Linked DNA regions of Acidisarcina polymorpha. Each later gene encodes a partner of the first gene's protein in a complex. Links are inferred from orthologs where the notes say so. Each region holds a gene or a part of one and is shown in the gene's direction. Other genes may lie near its edges.

Region 1 (7,551 bases):
TGCGGACCTCGCGGTACTCCTGACTCTCGTACCAGGCCTTCGCCGCCTCGACGGTTGGAAATTCCGCAATCACCACGCCTTCAGTCGGCTCGCCCTCAAGCACCTCGTGTTTGCCGTAGGCGGCAAGCACCTTAATGTCATGGCCTACGAAGGTCGAGGCGACCTTGTCCGTATAGGCTGCCATCTCGGCGGCGTCCAGCGTCTTTTCCTTGTTGAAGACGATGTATCCCTTCATGACCTCTCCTCTCCATCAACTGCATCAATTGCCTTGTTTGCTGCTCGAGACCTCATCCTCATCGTCGCCGCCGAAGCCGCCGGAGTCGTGCATCACCCCATTGAAATGAGTGGTGCCGAAGCCGGGCAGGCTGCTGTCGAAAAACAGATCGCCATCGATGTAGACCTTCTCGGTGCGTGCATAAATGGAGAGCGGATCCATGTTCCAGACCACAAGGTCGGCGTCTTTTCCGACATCAATCGAGCCCACGCGGTCGTCGACACCGATGATCCACGCCGCATTGAGTGTGACCATCTTGAGCGCTTCTTCCTCCGTCGCCCCGCCGTACCGGACCATCTTGCCGGCCTCCTGGTTGAGCCGGCGAATGTAGTCGTTCGAGTCGCTCTTCAGAGCCACCCGCACACCTTGCCGCATCGACATCACGGCATTCCACGGAATCGCGTCCCAGGCTTCGTCCTTGTATCCCCACCAATCCGCGAAGGTGGCGATAGCGGTGCCGTCCGCCGCGATCGTCGGGGCGACCTTGTACATTTCTAAAGCATGGTGAAAGGCGCGAATCTTGTAACCATACTGCTTGGCGATCGCCTCTTCAGTGAGGAATTCGTCGGCGCGGTAGCAATGAATCTGGACATAGAGCTTACCGCGCAAGACATCGGCCAGGGCCTCGAGCTTGAGATCAACACCAGGCTTCTCGGCTTCCTTGTCCCCCTTGGCAACCTTCGCGTTGTAAGCGTCCCATTTGGCCATGTAGGCCTTGGCGTCTTCAAAGGACTGGCGCATCACCTCAAAGTTCCCCATGCGCGTCGATGGTAGCTGGTTACGGCTGCCGTAAACCCGCTTGGGATTTTCGCCGCTGGCAAATTTGATAGAGCGCGGTGCGTTGGGAAAAATCATGGCATCGCGGGAGAGCCCAAACTTGTTCTTGATAACCACCGCCTGCCCGCCGATCATGTTTGCCGATCCATGCAGGAGCAGCTCTGTAGTGACGCCGCCAGCCAGGGCCTGGTAGAGGGCCTTGTCCCGGTTATCGAATGCATCGATCATCATCATGCTGGGCGTGACCGGGCTGGTGGCCTCGTTGACATCGCTATCGAGCGCGGAGTGGGAGTGCGGATCGATAATTCCCGGGGTCAGAAATTTGCCGCTCGCATCGACTTTGACGGCGTCGGCTGGAGCGGCAACGCTGGCGCCGACTCCGGCGATCTTGCCGTCATGGATCCACACGCTGGCATGTTCGAGGGTACCGTGGGTCACAGTCATCACTGTCGCGTTCGAAATCACCATATCTTTAGGCGACGAAGGCGAGGCAGTCTGGGCAAAAGCAGCCGCCGCAAGAAACGACACAGTTACAGCAGATACAACGCGCCTCGTCAACAGCATGAACATTGGCCTCGATCCGATATCAGTGTGTGAATAGGAAGCGGAAAGTCAAGTGTATCGGAAAGATAGATTTCAGGCTTCATCAACCCGCCGCATGAAGTTAGTTCCTTCTGCACACCTAAGGGAGAACAGCGAGTTCGCCTACTCTTATGAACTAGCACCTTGAGAGAGCGCCATCCTGGATTGACCACGACCCCAAATTCCAATAAACTTAAGGTTTGCGCGGCATGAAAGAAGATGTCTATCTGCGCGCATTCCATTTCCAGCACCCTTTACCGGGTTAGATAAGGATTTATCAAGATGGCGAACCATGTATCTTCGCTCAAGCGCGCCCGTCAGACCGAAAAGAAAACAGCCGTGAACCGTGCCAACCGGAGCCGCGTCCGTGGCAGCCTGCGCAGCTTGCGCGAGGCGATCGCGAAGGGCGACCACACCGCCGCGCAGGAGCAGCTGCGGCTGACCACCTCGGCGCTCGACAAGAGCGTGCAGAAGGGCATTCTGCATGACAACACCGCGTCGCGGTACAAGAGCCGGCTGAATGCGCGGGTCAAGGCGTTGCTCGTCAAAGCTGCTTAATAAGGCTGCCTGCGAACCACCGTGTCAGCTGTGAGCTTGGTAAAGGGCTCATGTCCGGCAGCGTCACCGGCGTTCGACAACTGATTCCGGAATTCATCGCTCCCGATCTGACGGCCATTGCGTCCGCACTGGATTCGGTGCAGTGGCAGCTGGCCGCCTGGGACGGGGCCCGTCGTCGTCTTTGAAAGCAGATGGCGTCCCTCGAGCCAAAGATCTCAACAAGCAAACGCGCGGCCCGGTCAACAACGGCGCTGCCTGCAAGTGTTGCTTCGCAGTGCGAGCTGGGGACGCTAGCGCTTCAGCCACTGCTTCCGCTCCTCCGGCGAAAACCGCTCAATCGCATACCGCAAGGTCGTCCGCGGCATCTTCGCCGCATACTTTTCGAGAAATTGGATCAGCTCTTCTCGCGAGACCTTTCCGGCTTCGCGAAGGATCCATCCCGTAGCCTTGTGAATGAGCGGCTCTTTGTCGTTGAAGAGCCGCTTGGCGATGCGGAAGCTGTCTTTGATTTCTCCGTGGCGCACCAGACCAAGGGTCGCGACCATGGCGATCCGCCTCTCCCACAGCATGGACGAGGCTGCCAGCCGATCGAGAACGGCCCGCGGCCGCGTCCTGAGGTGCTCGCCGACGATGTATGGGGCGGAGGTGTCGACCAGGTCCCAGTTGTTCGCCCGGCGCGTATTCTGCAGGTAAAAATCATAAATCTGCTGGCGTAGCATCTCGTCGCCTCGTTCGTATTGCACAACCAGGATCTCGAGCGCGGCGAAGCGATGTTCGTGAATAGGCGAGGCGAGCAGCTTCTCTATCTCCGCGAGCGGCAGGTGAGTATAGCGGAGGGCTATTTTTCGCGCGATGGGAACGGTGATACCGAGAAAGATGTCGCCTTCCCCGTACTCCCCCTTGCCGGTTTTGAAAAACCAGGCATGACTCTGTGCTTTGCGCTCATCGGCGACCGCTTCAAGCTCCCGCAGCAGGGCCAGCCGAGTTTGCGGCTTCGCTTCACTTTTGGCGGTGGCCGGCATCTCGACTCAAACCTCTCTCCTAACTGTTGTCTCACGAGTCATCCCGAGCGTTGAGGAAACTTAGGAAAATGCGTCTTCTGTGCAAGGCGGGGCGCGCGCACTGGCGCATCCCCAGTGTGCGGGACCATGCTTTCCACTTCCACCGCATGGTTTCCACACCAGGCTCTTTGGAGAGACTGTGCAGAACTTGGGAAACTCGGCGGTTCCGTGAGAGACCGGCCCCGACTTTCCTGATTGTGCTTTTTGAGAGGACAGGATTTCTAAATCCGGGCCATAGACTAGCAGCGCCGTGGCATGGGTTTTGGGCTCGGTTTCCACTTATCCACGGCTAACTATTACTGCTACTGGTTTCAATAAGACTTTAAGAACAGTCTTAAAAGCAGTCGTTCTTGGGACGGAGACGGTGACTGCCGCCGGCATAGAGAACGGCGCTTCCATCCATCCCGATCCAGGAAAACTCATTTCCTGTTCTGACCTTGACTTCCACCGGAATGACCAGTTTTCCGCAGGGCCGGCCATCAAAATTCTCACTAGAATGAGGGCAGTAGCAGTCTGCCATAAACACCAGTGTGCCTTTTCGGCTGTAGTGGTGTAGAGTGTGGCAAACCGACAAGAGGGGGCGATGCACTATGCCGGGCTTAGAGTTGGAGCAGGAGAAGCCGCTGGTGGCTAGCGGAGCCATGGAGATCAGCGTCAGTCGCGCTGAGTTGCTGCGCGAACTGACCGCGACCCAAAGTGTGGTGGAGCGGAAAACGACCATACCCATCCTGTCGAATTTCCTTATCGAAGCCGCTGACGACCGGCTGACGATTACCGCCACCGACCTCGACCAGAGCATCAAGACTTCCTGTGCGGCAAAGGTCAAGAAGCCAGGCGCGTGCACGATTCCTGCGCGCAAACTCTACGACTACATCAAGCTGCTCGGCGATGGCGACATCTCGATCAAGCTGATGGACAACCACTGGGTACAGATCCGCTCGGGACGATCGAACACCAAGATGGTCGGTATGGCGCGCGCGAATTTTCCCCAGGTTCCAGCCTTTCCTGAGGCAGGCGTCACCAAGATTCCCTCGGCATCGCTTAAGAACATGATCGGCAAGACGATCTTTGCGATTTCGAACGAAGAGTCGCGCTACACGCTCAACGGAGCGCTGCTGATCCTGAAGGCGGAGAGCCTGGCGATGGTGGCGACGGATGGCCACCGGCTGGCGCATGTGGAGAAGACGGGCGAGTCGCTGGCGAATATCAGCGGCGAGAAGCGGACGCTGATTCCGCGCAAAGCTTTATCGGAGCTGCAATCGCTGCTCTCGAACAGCGATGCCGAGTTCGTCGATTTCTCGGATGACGACCATACCTTGTTCTTCAAAGTTGGGCATCGGACACTGACTTCGCGCAAGCTGACTGGCCAGTTCCCTAACTACGAAGCGGTGTTGCCACGGGACAATAACAAATTCGTGGTGGTGCGCAGCGAAGATTTAATGGCTTCGATCCAGCGGGTTGCGCAGTTTGCGGACGAACGTTCGGGCGCGGTGAAGATGCGGTTGGAGCAGAATGAGCTAAAAATATCCTCCTCCTCGACCGACTCGGGCGAATCTGAAGACACCATCGAGACGCCCTACAACTTCGATGCGATTGTAGTCGGCTTCAATTCTTCCTACCTGATCGACTTCTTGAGAGCGGTCGGGAATGCCGGCGAAGTGCGGCTCGAATTCAAAGACGCGCAGTCTGCGGGGCAGGTTCGTCCCGAGGATGCCGATGATGAATACCGCTACCGTTACATCATCATGCCGATGCGGATCTGAGAGAGTTTTGGAAGCTAGACAACAAATGCCGCGGAGATTCTCCGCGGCATTTCTGTTGTCTAGCGGTTTAGTTGATAGGTAGTTTAGTTCACCGTAAAGGTAGAAGCGGCGTTGCTGTCGCCCGCTCCCGAGGCGTGAACGCGCAGTTCCCCACTGGTCGCCCCCTTGGGAATGATGACCCTCAGCGCGGTGTTCGACTGCGTCCCCGTAAACGGCACGGTGACGTTGTTGAGGGTCACCAAACCTTGTCCCTGAGGATCCATGAGGGCGGTGCCGGTTACGGTGACGACAGTTCCCGCGGGGCCGCTGGTGGGCGAGATCCTGGTGATCACCGGGTCGGGGTAGACGACGAAGCCGAAGCCGTTGCTGGTATTGCCGGCGACGGTCACGACGACATCGCCGGTGGTGGCCCGCGCGGGGACCGTGGTGGTGATGCTGGTGTTCGACCAGGTCATGGTGTAGAAGGACGTTGACGAAGCCGGAACGCCGTTGAAGGTGAGCGTGCTGTTGCCCTGAGTGGCGCCGAGATTCGTCCCGTTGACGGTGACGACTGCGCCGTAGGCCCCGTATTTACGGCTGATGCTGGTAAGCGTCGGCGCAGGCGAGGTGGAGGGCAGCACCTGAATCGAGCCCATCATGCCGAGATCTTCGTGCGAGAGGATGTGGCAGTGATAGACGAAGGTGCCGACGATATCAGGATCAGAAAAGTCCATCAGCAGGGTCACGCTTGGGTAGGCGCCCGAACCGCTCCAGTGGGGCACGTTGATGGTGTCGCGCTCGGTATAGTCGGTGACCGGGCTCCCATTGATGGCGAGGGTGCGGAAGTGGATCTGATGGATGTGGAAGGCGTGATCCATCAGTGAATGATTGCTGATCGTCCACTGCTCGACGGTGCCCGCGTGGACGGTGATGTTGGGCGGTCCATCCATGCTGAAGGGCGCAGGTGTCTGACCGGCGACGGTGATATAGAACTGGCTGAAATCGGATTTGATCGAGAAGTAGAGGTTGCGCTGCACTGTCGCCGCGGCCGAATCTAACGCCTTGAAGCGCAAAGGCGGCAGCGAATGGTTAACGGCCGGGATGGTGACCGGTGTGCCGGAGGTTCGAGGAAGGCCGCCATCGCTGGTCGAAGCGCTGGCCACGATATTGGCCAGCGGCCGGCCCGGGTCGGCATCGCCTTGAGGACCGTTGTTCCACGTTTGCGCAATCAACTGGGCGCCCTGTCCGGCGTTGGGAGTGACTAAGATGAACTCGACCCGGGCGCCGGGCGGCAGCACGACATTCTGGGCCGAAAGAGTGGTTGGGTTCCCGCTGCCGTCAGTCACCGGCACGCCGTCGGTGGCGACAATCTGCAGGGTGGGATGCGTGGCGCCGATGTTGACTTCAAGATTAATGAGCGAATTAGCCGAAGTATTCGCAACTCTCCAGAATTCCTTGGTAGCTGGCGGAGTCTGAATGACACCGGGCGTGTACTTGGGATAGTTGACGGGCACGTAGTTGAGCGAGAGGTCATCACCCGGCTGGGCGCCGGAGATCTTCTGTTCGGCGGAGGTAAGCGCCTGATCGCGAATCACCAGGATGCGTTCCGGCAGGCCGGCCACCGCGGAATTGAAGTTCTGGATTCCCTCAACGATGATTATCCCGGTCGCGCCCCCCAGCACCTGGCTCTGGCTGAATCCGTGCGGATGAGGGTGGTACCAGTACATCCCGGAAGGCTCATTCGCGGGAATCTGGACGGTGTAGTCGAAGCTGGCTCCTGGCTGAATGATGGTGTGGATGACCTCATCCTGGTGACATGCCGGTGATACGTTCAAGCCGTGAAAATGCATGTTGGTCGAGGTGGCGCCGACCGACGTGGCGCTGCAATCACTACTGGCCGCGGCTGCCGCATCACCCTTCATCACCATGCCGGGCATGGCCTGGGCCTTGACCGCTGCGCTGGCGGGGATGTCATTCACGAAGTGAATGATGAGCTGATCGCCCGGGTTCACTCGCAACGTAGGGGCCTGGACGCCGGTGTTCGAGATGTAGCAATAGCGCGTCAGTCCAGCCTGATCGACCACCCTTTTAAAGGAGAAGGTCGTCTCCAGAACACCATTGGTGCTGGTCAACTGGCTCGGCGACGAAATGACAGATCCAACCGGCTGGCGCGCGCAGACCGAGTCGGCCGGGTCCGCCGCCGGTGTCGCGGAAGCGAAGCTGGAGTAAGATTCCTGAGCGAGAGCGGGAGCGGCCATGGCATGCATCCCGCCAGGCAGCTGGGCAAGAGCGATCGAGGCCGGCGTTAAGACAAGCAACGGCAAAGCTAGCTGGCAAAAGACACTTCTTTGTGCGGACGCGGATAGAAAGCGCAAAGGATCTCCTCAAAACTGCTGTGTTGTCGGAAACACCAGGATCAAAATCCCGGGACACGCTCTCCATTGGAAAGCGGTTGGTTGGAAAGCGGTTGAAGTCAAGGCTGCTTGCGGAGCACCGCCGTCACTCTGGATTCTCTCTAAGGGATGTGAACCGAGCGGCTACAAGAAGTGTATATGTC
Region 2 (7,611 bases), 3.4 Mb from region 1 along the record:
TTCGAAGAGATTAGCTCTGCGAGCGCCTTTCGGGCGGTCTTGGCGTTGGGGCCATCGGGCACTGCTTCCAGGTAAATCTCATAGTTCTGCTCCGCTTCCTGAGGAAGGTTCATCTTCCTCGCCGCCTCGGCCAACCAGAAGACCGCCTCGGCATCTTCATGATTGAAGCTGGTCGCGTCTTTGAAGCGCGCATAAGCCCCCTTGAAGTCCCCCGTCTTCAAATAGAACTGACCCACGCGAACGTCCTCAGTTGCCCGTTTTTGGTCGTAAACGTCGGATGAGCCGTCGGGGGATTCGAGCTTGAGCTGCTTGCGCGCGGGATCGTCCAAGCCAAGTTTGTCGATGTTATCGCGGCTCGAACTCCCATTGGCCTCCGTGCCGCTCGTCGAGCCCGGTGCGGTGGGCGCGGGTGCGTCCGGCGTCGCCGCCGACTTCGCATCAGCTGCCGCTGCTGCGGCCGCCTGTTTCGAGACATCTTCGGGGAACGGGTTGTCTTCAGCTGTAGTGGCCTTCTTTTTGGGGGCTGGAGCCTCTGGCGGTGTTTTACTGTCTGGGTGTGTCTTGCTCTGGTCTTTATTGGCCGCGCTGGTATTTCCTGCATCGGACTGACTTGAAGCAGGCGGAGGTTGACTTGCGTTCTGCGCATGCGCGGGAATGAGCACCGCGACAACGCTGGCCATCAGCAGTCCGACAGCGAAGAAGACCCGGTTTTGCATACTCACCCCGGCAACCAGCAGTTCGCTCCAGTCTTTCGACCTGCGCCACTGCTCCCATTTTAGACGCATCAACGGAGGCTCACGGAGCTTCTCAACTTTCGCCTCCCTGCTGCCCAGCTTATTGCTATACTCTCGGAAATCCATGGGCTTGATTATTCGTTCTTCCAGCATTCACGCCGCCGGTTGCTACACCACAAAGCGGATCGCCAACGGCTCCCGAATCGTCGAGTACACCGGTCAGCGCATCACCAAAGACGTAGCCGACGAACGATACAAAGACTCAATCGTCACCTACCTTTTCGGTCTAGGCGACGGCACTTACGTGATCGATGGGCATGGGGTCGCGATGTTCATCAATCACTCCTGCGATGCGAACTGTGAGACCGATGAAACTGACGGGCGCGTCTGGATCAAGGCCATCCGCGACATCGCCGCCGGCGAGGAACTGCTTTACGACTACAATCTCTACGATGGCGACGAAGATCCCGCCACGTGCAATTGCGGTGCGGCGAAATGCCGAGGATCGATGTACTCGGTCGAAGAGTTGAAGCGTCGAAAGAAGGCTGCCGTCGGGAAAGGCTCGCATAACGGTGCCGTAAGGAACGCGCGATCGAAGTAGGTTCGATTCTCAGAGTTATAGCCTACCAGTGGTCGCACGTTCGTGAAGAAACCTGACTGCCTGGTAAGAGACCCCTCTTTTACCGCTGTACATCGTTTATTCACAATCCACCGCTACACTCGACGCCTGAGGATAGAGCAAGCATGCCCAGTGAAATCGAAGAACTCGATCGCCTGCAAGAGAGTTACAAAGCGGCTGTAGATGTGTGGGTAGCTGCAATCCGGTATGAAGAGGCGCTCGCGTCGGTCAATCACACCGTCGCCGAGATTGACCAATGGGAACACGCCGCAGCCCGAGAGGACGTGGCGAGAAAGAAAGTCAAGGCAGCGAAGCTCGCCTATGAGTCGGCGCTTCGTGAGAAGTTTTTCAATTTCTAGCCGGGCTTTTGGATGTCACTCGCGCCTGCCGCATTCGCCATCAACAAGCGATATGTGACATCCATTTTGCCTGTCTTTCTACGCTGTTAGGGCAGAAGTACTGTGTTGGTGTGATGTGCGGAAGTTGGCTCGTCAGGCTTTGCCACAAGGACTAGCCTGACGAGTAGATTGCTTCGCATTCGGCAACTGTACGTTTGCTCTTCGTGATGCTTTGCCTACATGCTCAAGAGGGAGAATTGGCCGGCGCCGCGCCGTTCTCGCCACCCTGCTTATGCTCCTGCCAGCGCTGCTGCTGCTTGGCTTGCATCTGCTCAAACTTCTGCTTCTGCGTATCGTTCAGCACCGCTTCGATCTTCGTGTTGCTGTCGTCGCGCAGGCTCTTCATCTTTGCCATCTTGTCGGATTTGCTCATGGACTGGTCCTGGCGCAGGGCCTCCATTTGCTGTTGCCTGTCGGCAAGGATCGGTTTGATCTGATTTTCCTGGTCGGCGGAGAGCTTGAGCCTCTTGGCCAGGTGATCGGCCTGTTGATCGGGGCTCATCGACTGATGGTAATGCATGGGTTGAGCGCTCTGCGCTGGGGCTGATTGCTGCTGGGCCGCGGTATCCGTTTGCGCGAAAGCTGCGCTGCCCGCAACTGCGAGGACACCACTTAGTGCAAGACTACAAAGGCTTTTTCGCATTTCCGTTTCCTCCAACTACATCTTTAAGAACACCACCTCAACGCAGAAGGTTGCGGCCTTAATTGCCGTGAACGGTAGCTTGAGTTTTCCGCAGGAAGCTCCTCGCTGAGACAAAGGCATCTTGCTGCAAGCGATACAATCGATCCAGGCGCTTCACCGATAACCCGAACTGAATCCCATGGCATACCTCGTACTCGCCCGTAAATATCGTCCCCAATTTTTTTCCGATGTCGCCGGGCAGGACCATGTCACGCGCACTCTGATGAATGCGCTCTCTCAGGGCAGAATCGCCCACGGCTACATCTTTAGCGGCCACCGCGGCATTGGCAAGACAACTATCGCGCGAATCCTGGCCATGGCCCTGAACTGCCGCAATGCCATCGGCTCCGCACAGCGTCCGACCGCGGAGCCTTGTGGTGTCTGCGAATCTTGCACCGAGATCCGCGCCGGGAATGCGGTTGACGTGATTGAGATCGATGCCGCCACGAACCGCGGCATTGACGAGATTCGCGAACTTCGTGACGCTGCCCGCTATCGTCCGGCTCGCGACCGTTACAAGATTTACATCCTCGACGAGGCGCACCAGATTACGGACGCTGCCTTCAACGCCCTCCTCAAGACGCTCGAAGAGCCGCCCGACCACGTCGTCTTCATGATGGCGACAACCCAGCCAGAAGATATTCCGCAGACTATCCGTTCGCGGTGTCAACATTTCAGCTTCCACGCGGTCAAGTTCGACGACATTCTCGAGCAACTGCGCACCATCGCCGCCCAGGAAAACGTTACGGCTACTCCGGCGGCTCTGGCTCTGCTCGCGGAGGCCGGTGACGGATCGATGCGCGATGCGCTCTCAATCATGGACCAGGCGATCGCCAGTGCTCCGGTCACCGGGGACCAGCCCCATTTGGATGCGCCGCAGATTCTTGAGTTAATGGGCAGCGTTCCCAATACTGTCTTCGAGCGGCTCATGGAGGCGATCAGCGAAAACCAGAGCGCCACCGTGATCGAGGAGATAAACCGTCTGCTCAATGCGGGAAACAGTCCGGCACAGCTCGCCCGGCAGTTCGTTCGCTATCTGCGCAATTGCCTGATGGCCCGGCTGGGCGGGGAGTCCAGCGAGCTCCTGCAGATTTCTCCAGATGAGCGGGCACGCGCCGCTCGTTCGGCAATGCTGTTCTCTGAAGAAGACCTGACTCGCTTTCTGGACGTGATGTTGCGCACCTTTGATCAGCTGAACTACCGGCAGGAGCAGCGCTTTCATCTAGAACTTGGCCTTTTGAAATTGGTCCACTTGCAGCGCTTGCTGCCCGTGGAGCAGTTTCTCAGTCAATTGCCAGTTCCCGGAAAAACGCCCGGTGGTGGCGGCCTGCCTGGCGGCGGTCCAGTCAGGACGCTTCGCAGCACTAGTCCGGCGCCGCCATCACAAGCCCCAACCGCCAGTCCAAGTTCCCAGCAACCGGGGGCGAAAGCGAATTCCCTTCCAGCCGTGCCGTTCTCGCCCTTTGGCGCCGAGACTGACCGGAAGATGGAAGACCAAGCTGCCAAGTCTGAAAGCAGCCCGCCACCAGTCCCAGCGGCAATGTCCGTTCCTCGTGCCCCAACCCCGCTGGAGGTAACATCTTCAGCCGTCGAAATGCCAGACGCAGTCGCTCTTGCCGGTCCAGTGTCAACCGAATCGGAGCCAGAGAACAGGGTGGTGCAGGTCGAGCGAACCCTACCTACGTTCGATCTGGATACACTGCGCGATGCAGTGAGCAATGCGCTTGAAGCCGCCGGTCACCATACCGCCGCAGCGTTGCTCTCGAACGGCAACTGGCTTGAGGCAGATGGCAATGTAAGGGTCGAAGTCCGAATCAAGCAGACGATGCTCGGCCTGACCATGAATGCCGAAGCCGAGAAGATCGTCAAAACGGCGGCGCGGGAGACCGGATTCACCCGGCCGATTTCTATTATTTCGGCTGCCAATGGAGACGCAACCCCGGCCAACGGTAGTCCGCGCACCGCAGCAAAGCGCCCCGCCGCTGCAGGCAGTGTGCAGTCCGAAGCGTTGGCCCATCCACTGGTGAAGCAGGCTCTCGAATTATTTAACGGCGAAGTGCGCAGTGTCCTGGACCTGCGCGAGAAACGGAATGGGTGATAAGAGTGGAGATACCGATGAATCCTTTAAAGATGCAGGAAATGCTCGGCCAGGCACGAGCCATGCAGGAGCAGCTACAACAGAAGATGAGTGAAACCGTGGTCGAAGCCAACTCCGGCGGCGGCGCAGTCTGCGTCCGCATGAATGGCCAAAAGCAACTTCAAAAGCTCACCATCGATCCGTCGGCGGTTCTGGGACTAAGCGGCAGCGCTGCAGATGTCGAGATGCTTGAAGACCTTATCATCGCTGCGATCAATGACGCAGGCCGCCGCGTGGATGACGCCATGAAGACGGGTCTCTCGTCGATGCTAGGCGGCCTCAATCTGCCTCCGGGATTGATTTAATCATTGATCTAGAAACTCTAGGATTGATCTAGAAAGATCAAGGATCGACCTAGAGTCTGTTAGCAAACCCTTCTCCAAAGAGACGACTCACCAACTTTGCATTCAAAGGAACCATTTGTCTCGATTTGCCGAACCGATGTCGCAACTGATCGAAGAATTGCGCAAGCTTCCTGGAATCGGCGCCAAAAGCGCCCAGCGGCTGGCTTTCCATATCCTGCGCTCGCCTGCTTCTGACGCGGAAGCGCTGGCCATGGCGGTGCGCGAGTTGAAGGCCAAGCTCAGACTTTGCTCAGTGTGCAACAACATCACCGACGTGGATCCATGCGTCTATTGCTCCAGCCCCACCCGCAACCAGCATCTAGTGTGCGTGGTCGAGGAGCCTACCAACATCGGCAGCATTGAAAAGACCCGGAGCTACAACGGCGTCTACCACGTTCTGCACGGCACACTGTCTCCTCTGCATGGCGTCGGTCCTGAACATTTGAGAACCGGGAACCTCCTGGCGCGGGTTGAGCGTGGCGAAATCGAAGAAGTCATCCTCGCCACCAATCCGACCGTCGAGGGAGAAGCCACCGCCGGTTACCTCGCCGAACTGCTTCATGCCACGCCCGTGAAAGTCACCCGCATCGCGACGGGCGTTCCCGCAGGGAGCGATATTGAATATGCAGACGAGGTCACCATCTCTCGCGCTATCGAAGGTCGCCGTGAGATCTAAGCCTGGAGATGGAATCGGCCATTTCCTTGGCTGAAGAGGTCGTGTCCCAGGCGTGCATGACCTCAGGCTGCTTGACGAATCAGAGGGAACAAGAGTCGGGGGTGCCGCGAATTACTTCTTTCGGCTTCTTCCTGGAGGAAAAAGCCTGCCAGCGAGGCACTCCGCTTCCGAGTGCCTGTGATTCTGCTCTAACCCTTGAGTTTGGCGAGCAGATCTTGCGGATGGACGGGCTTTGCCAAAATCTCAAACTCGTGTCCCTGGCTCCTGGCCTTGTCGAGCAGGTCCGCGGTTGCAGCCTGACCGGAAAACAGCAAAATCTTACAGGACGGGAGAATCTTGCGAATCGTAATCGCCGCGTCGATGCCATTCAGATCGGGCATGATGACATCGCTGATCAGCATTTCAGGTTGCAGAGTGCCGGCTAGTTCGACCGCTCTTTCTCCGGAGTAAACGGCCGTGGCGTCGAACCCGGCCTGGTTCAAGATGATTACAAGGGTATCGGCAATCACTCGTTCATCGTCGGCGACGAGTACTTTTGGCTTAGCTACAGTCTCTGGCATTCGTTCCTTTTCTTCTCTTTGGCTTGTCTTTACTGGGTAAAACGACGCTTTCCGGGCTTACGCCCCAAAGCAAAAATGCGGGGAATCAAGAAAGCACAAGGTCTGGATTCGAAATCTCCTTCTCAGATGATACGCTTCCCTCAAGGGATGCTTTTCCATCTTGAACGCCGTCCCTCAGCCAGCGCCATTTGGACTTGCGCTCTGGCCCCAGGATCGGCCGAATCCCGGTGATTCCACGATACTTCAGTTTACTTTGTCAGTGAGATAAATGCCGATGGTTGAAGCCAAGATTCAGACCGATACGGAGACGATTATCCGTGCTCAGCAGGTCGAGAAGTTCTACTCGCAGCCGAGCGAAAACCGGATCCAGGTGATCGCTCCGACCGATCTCTCGATTGTACCGGGCGAAATTGTGGCGCTCCTCGGCCCCTCCGGCTCTGGCAAATCCACTCTGCTGCGCATGCTGTCCGGCCTCTCGACTCCATCGGCCGGCCAGGTGCTCTGGCATGGCAAACCAATTGGCTCGGTCCAGATCAACGTCTCGATTGTCTTTCAGAGTTTCGCCTTGTTCCCGTGGCTCACCGTTCTTGAAAACGTCGAAGCGCCCCTCAAGGCGCGTGGCATGGAACCAGACGAGCGCCGTGAACGAAGTATGCGCATCCTCGACACTGTCGGTCTGGACGGTTTTCAAGCCGCTTATCCCAAGGAGCTTTCCGGCGGCATGCGCCAACGCGTCGGCTTCGCCCGGGCGCTGGTCGTTGAGCCCGAAGTGCTTTTCATGGACGAACCGTTCTCGGCGCTAGACGTATTGACCGCAGAGAACCTCCGCTCCGAACTGCTCGAATTGTGGGAGAAGAAGACCATACCCACGAAGTCCATCTTCATCGTCACCCACAACATTGAAGAAGCCGTACTCTTAGCAGACCGGATTATTGTCCTGGGCCGCAATCCCGGCCATATTCGCACCGATTTCAAGGTCACGCTGCTGCACCCGCGCGACCGCAAGGCTGCACCTTTTACCGGCATCGTTGACTATATCTACAAAGTCCTCACCCGGCCGGATGTCATCCCCGCCAACGAACCGACGCATCAGCATCCGTCCAGGCCACGAGACCAACGGCAGATGAAATATGAGACGCTGCCGCACGCCCGCCCTGGCGGCATTGCAGGCCTGCTCGAGTTGCTCATCGACCACCAAGGCCGAGCCGATATATACCGCCTCGCCGACGATCTGGCCTTTGAAATCGACGACCTTTTTCCGATCGTTGAAGCCGCCCAGTTACTTGACTTTCTTCACGTCGAGGAAGGCGACGCGGCCATCACTCCGGCCGGCCATGAATACGCCGAATCGGAGATCTTGCGGCAAAAGGAACTCTTTCGCAAGGCGGCCGTCGAGCACGTGCTGCTGCTGCGACAGATCACGCGCGCGCTCGAGAACAAGTCAGATCACACGGTACCGGA

Evidence for each region.
Region 2: the proteins of dnaN (region 1) and dnaX are in contact, whole or in part, in a cryo-EM structure (PDB 8GIZ), measured with the Escherichia coli proteins. The link is inferred for Acidisarcina polymorpha from one-to-one orthologs.

What each region holds. Positions count from the first base shown.
Region 1 is NZ_CP030840.1:2,399,490-2,407,040, reverse strand. Bases 3,108-5,928 are described here. They hold dnaN (DNA polymerase III subunit beta), read left to right. Parts: upstream 3,108-3,842; coding sequence 3,843-5,015; downstream 5,016-5,928. Other genes in these bases: ACPOL_RS10395 (multicopper oxidase domain-containing protein), read right to left, coding at 5,099-5,928; ACPOL_RS10410 (DNA alkylation repair protein), read right to left, coding at 3,108-3,213. Outside these bases: ACPOL_RS10425 (DUF1330 domain-containing protein), read right to left, coding at 1-235; ACPOL_RS10420 (amidohydrolase), read right to left, coding at 260-1,615; rpsT (30S ribosomal protein S20), read left to right, coding at 1,916-2,191; ACPOL_RS35455 (hypothetical protein), read left to right, coding at 2,242-2,376; more of ACPOL_RS10410, read right to left, coding at 2,482-3,107; more of ACPOL_RS10395, read right to left, coding at 5,929-7,369. UniProt on the Escherichia coli protein: Confers DNA tethering and processivity to DNA polymerases and other proteins. Acts as a clamp, forming a ring around DNA (a reaction catalyzed by the clamp-loading complex) which diffuses in an ATP-independent manner freely and bidirectionally along dsDNA.
Region 2 is NZ_CP030840.1:5,816,495-5,824,105, reverse strand. What follows is about bases 2,171-5,051. They hold dnaX (DNA polymerase III subunit gamma/tau), read left to right. Parts: upstream 2,171-2,572; coding sequence 2,573-4,531; downstream 4,532-5,051. Other genes in these bases: recR (recombination mediator RecR), read left to right, coding at 4,991-5,051; ACPOL_RS24775 (YbaB/EbfC family nucleoid-associated protein), read left to right, coding at 4,549-4,875; ACPOL_RS24785 (hypothetical protein), read right to left, coding at 2,171-2,394. Outside these bases: ACPOL_RS24800 (tetratricopeptide repeat protein), read right to left, coding at 1-860; ACPOL_RS24795 (SET domain-containing protein), read left to right, coding at 859-1,335; ACPOL_RS24790 (hypothetical protein), read left to right, coding at 1,479-1,712; more of ACPOL_RS24785, read right to left, coding at 1,936-2,170; more of recR, read left to right, coding at 5,052-5,590; ACPOL_RS24765 (response regulator), read right to left, coding at 5,779-6,150; ACPOL_RS24760 (ABC transporter ATP-binding protein), read left to right, coding at 6,425-7,611. UniProt on the Escherichia coli protein: Part of the beta sliding clamp loading complex, which hydrolyzes ATP to load the beta clamp onto primed DNA to form the DNA replication pre-initiation complex.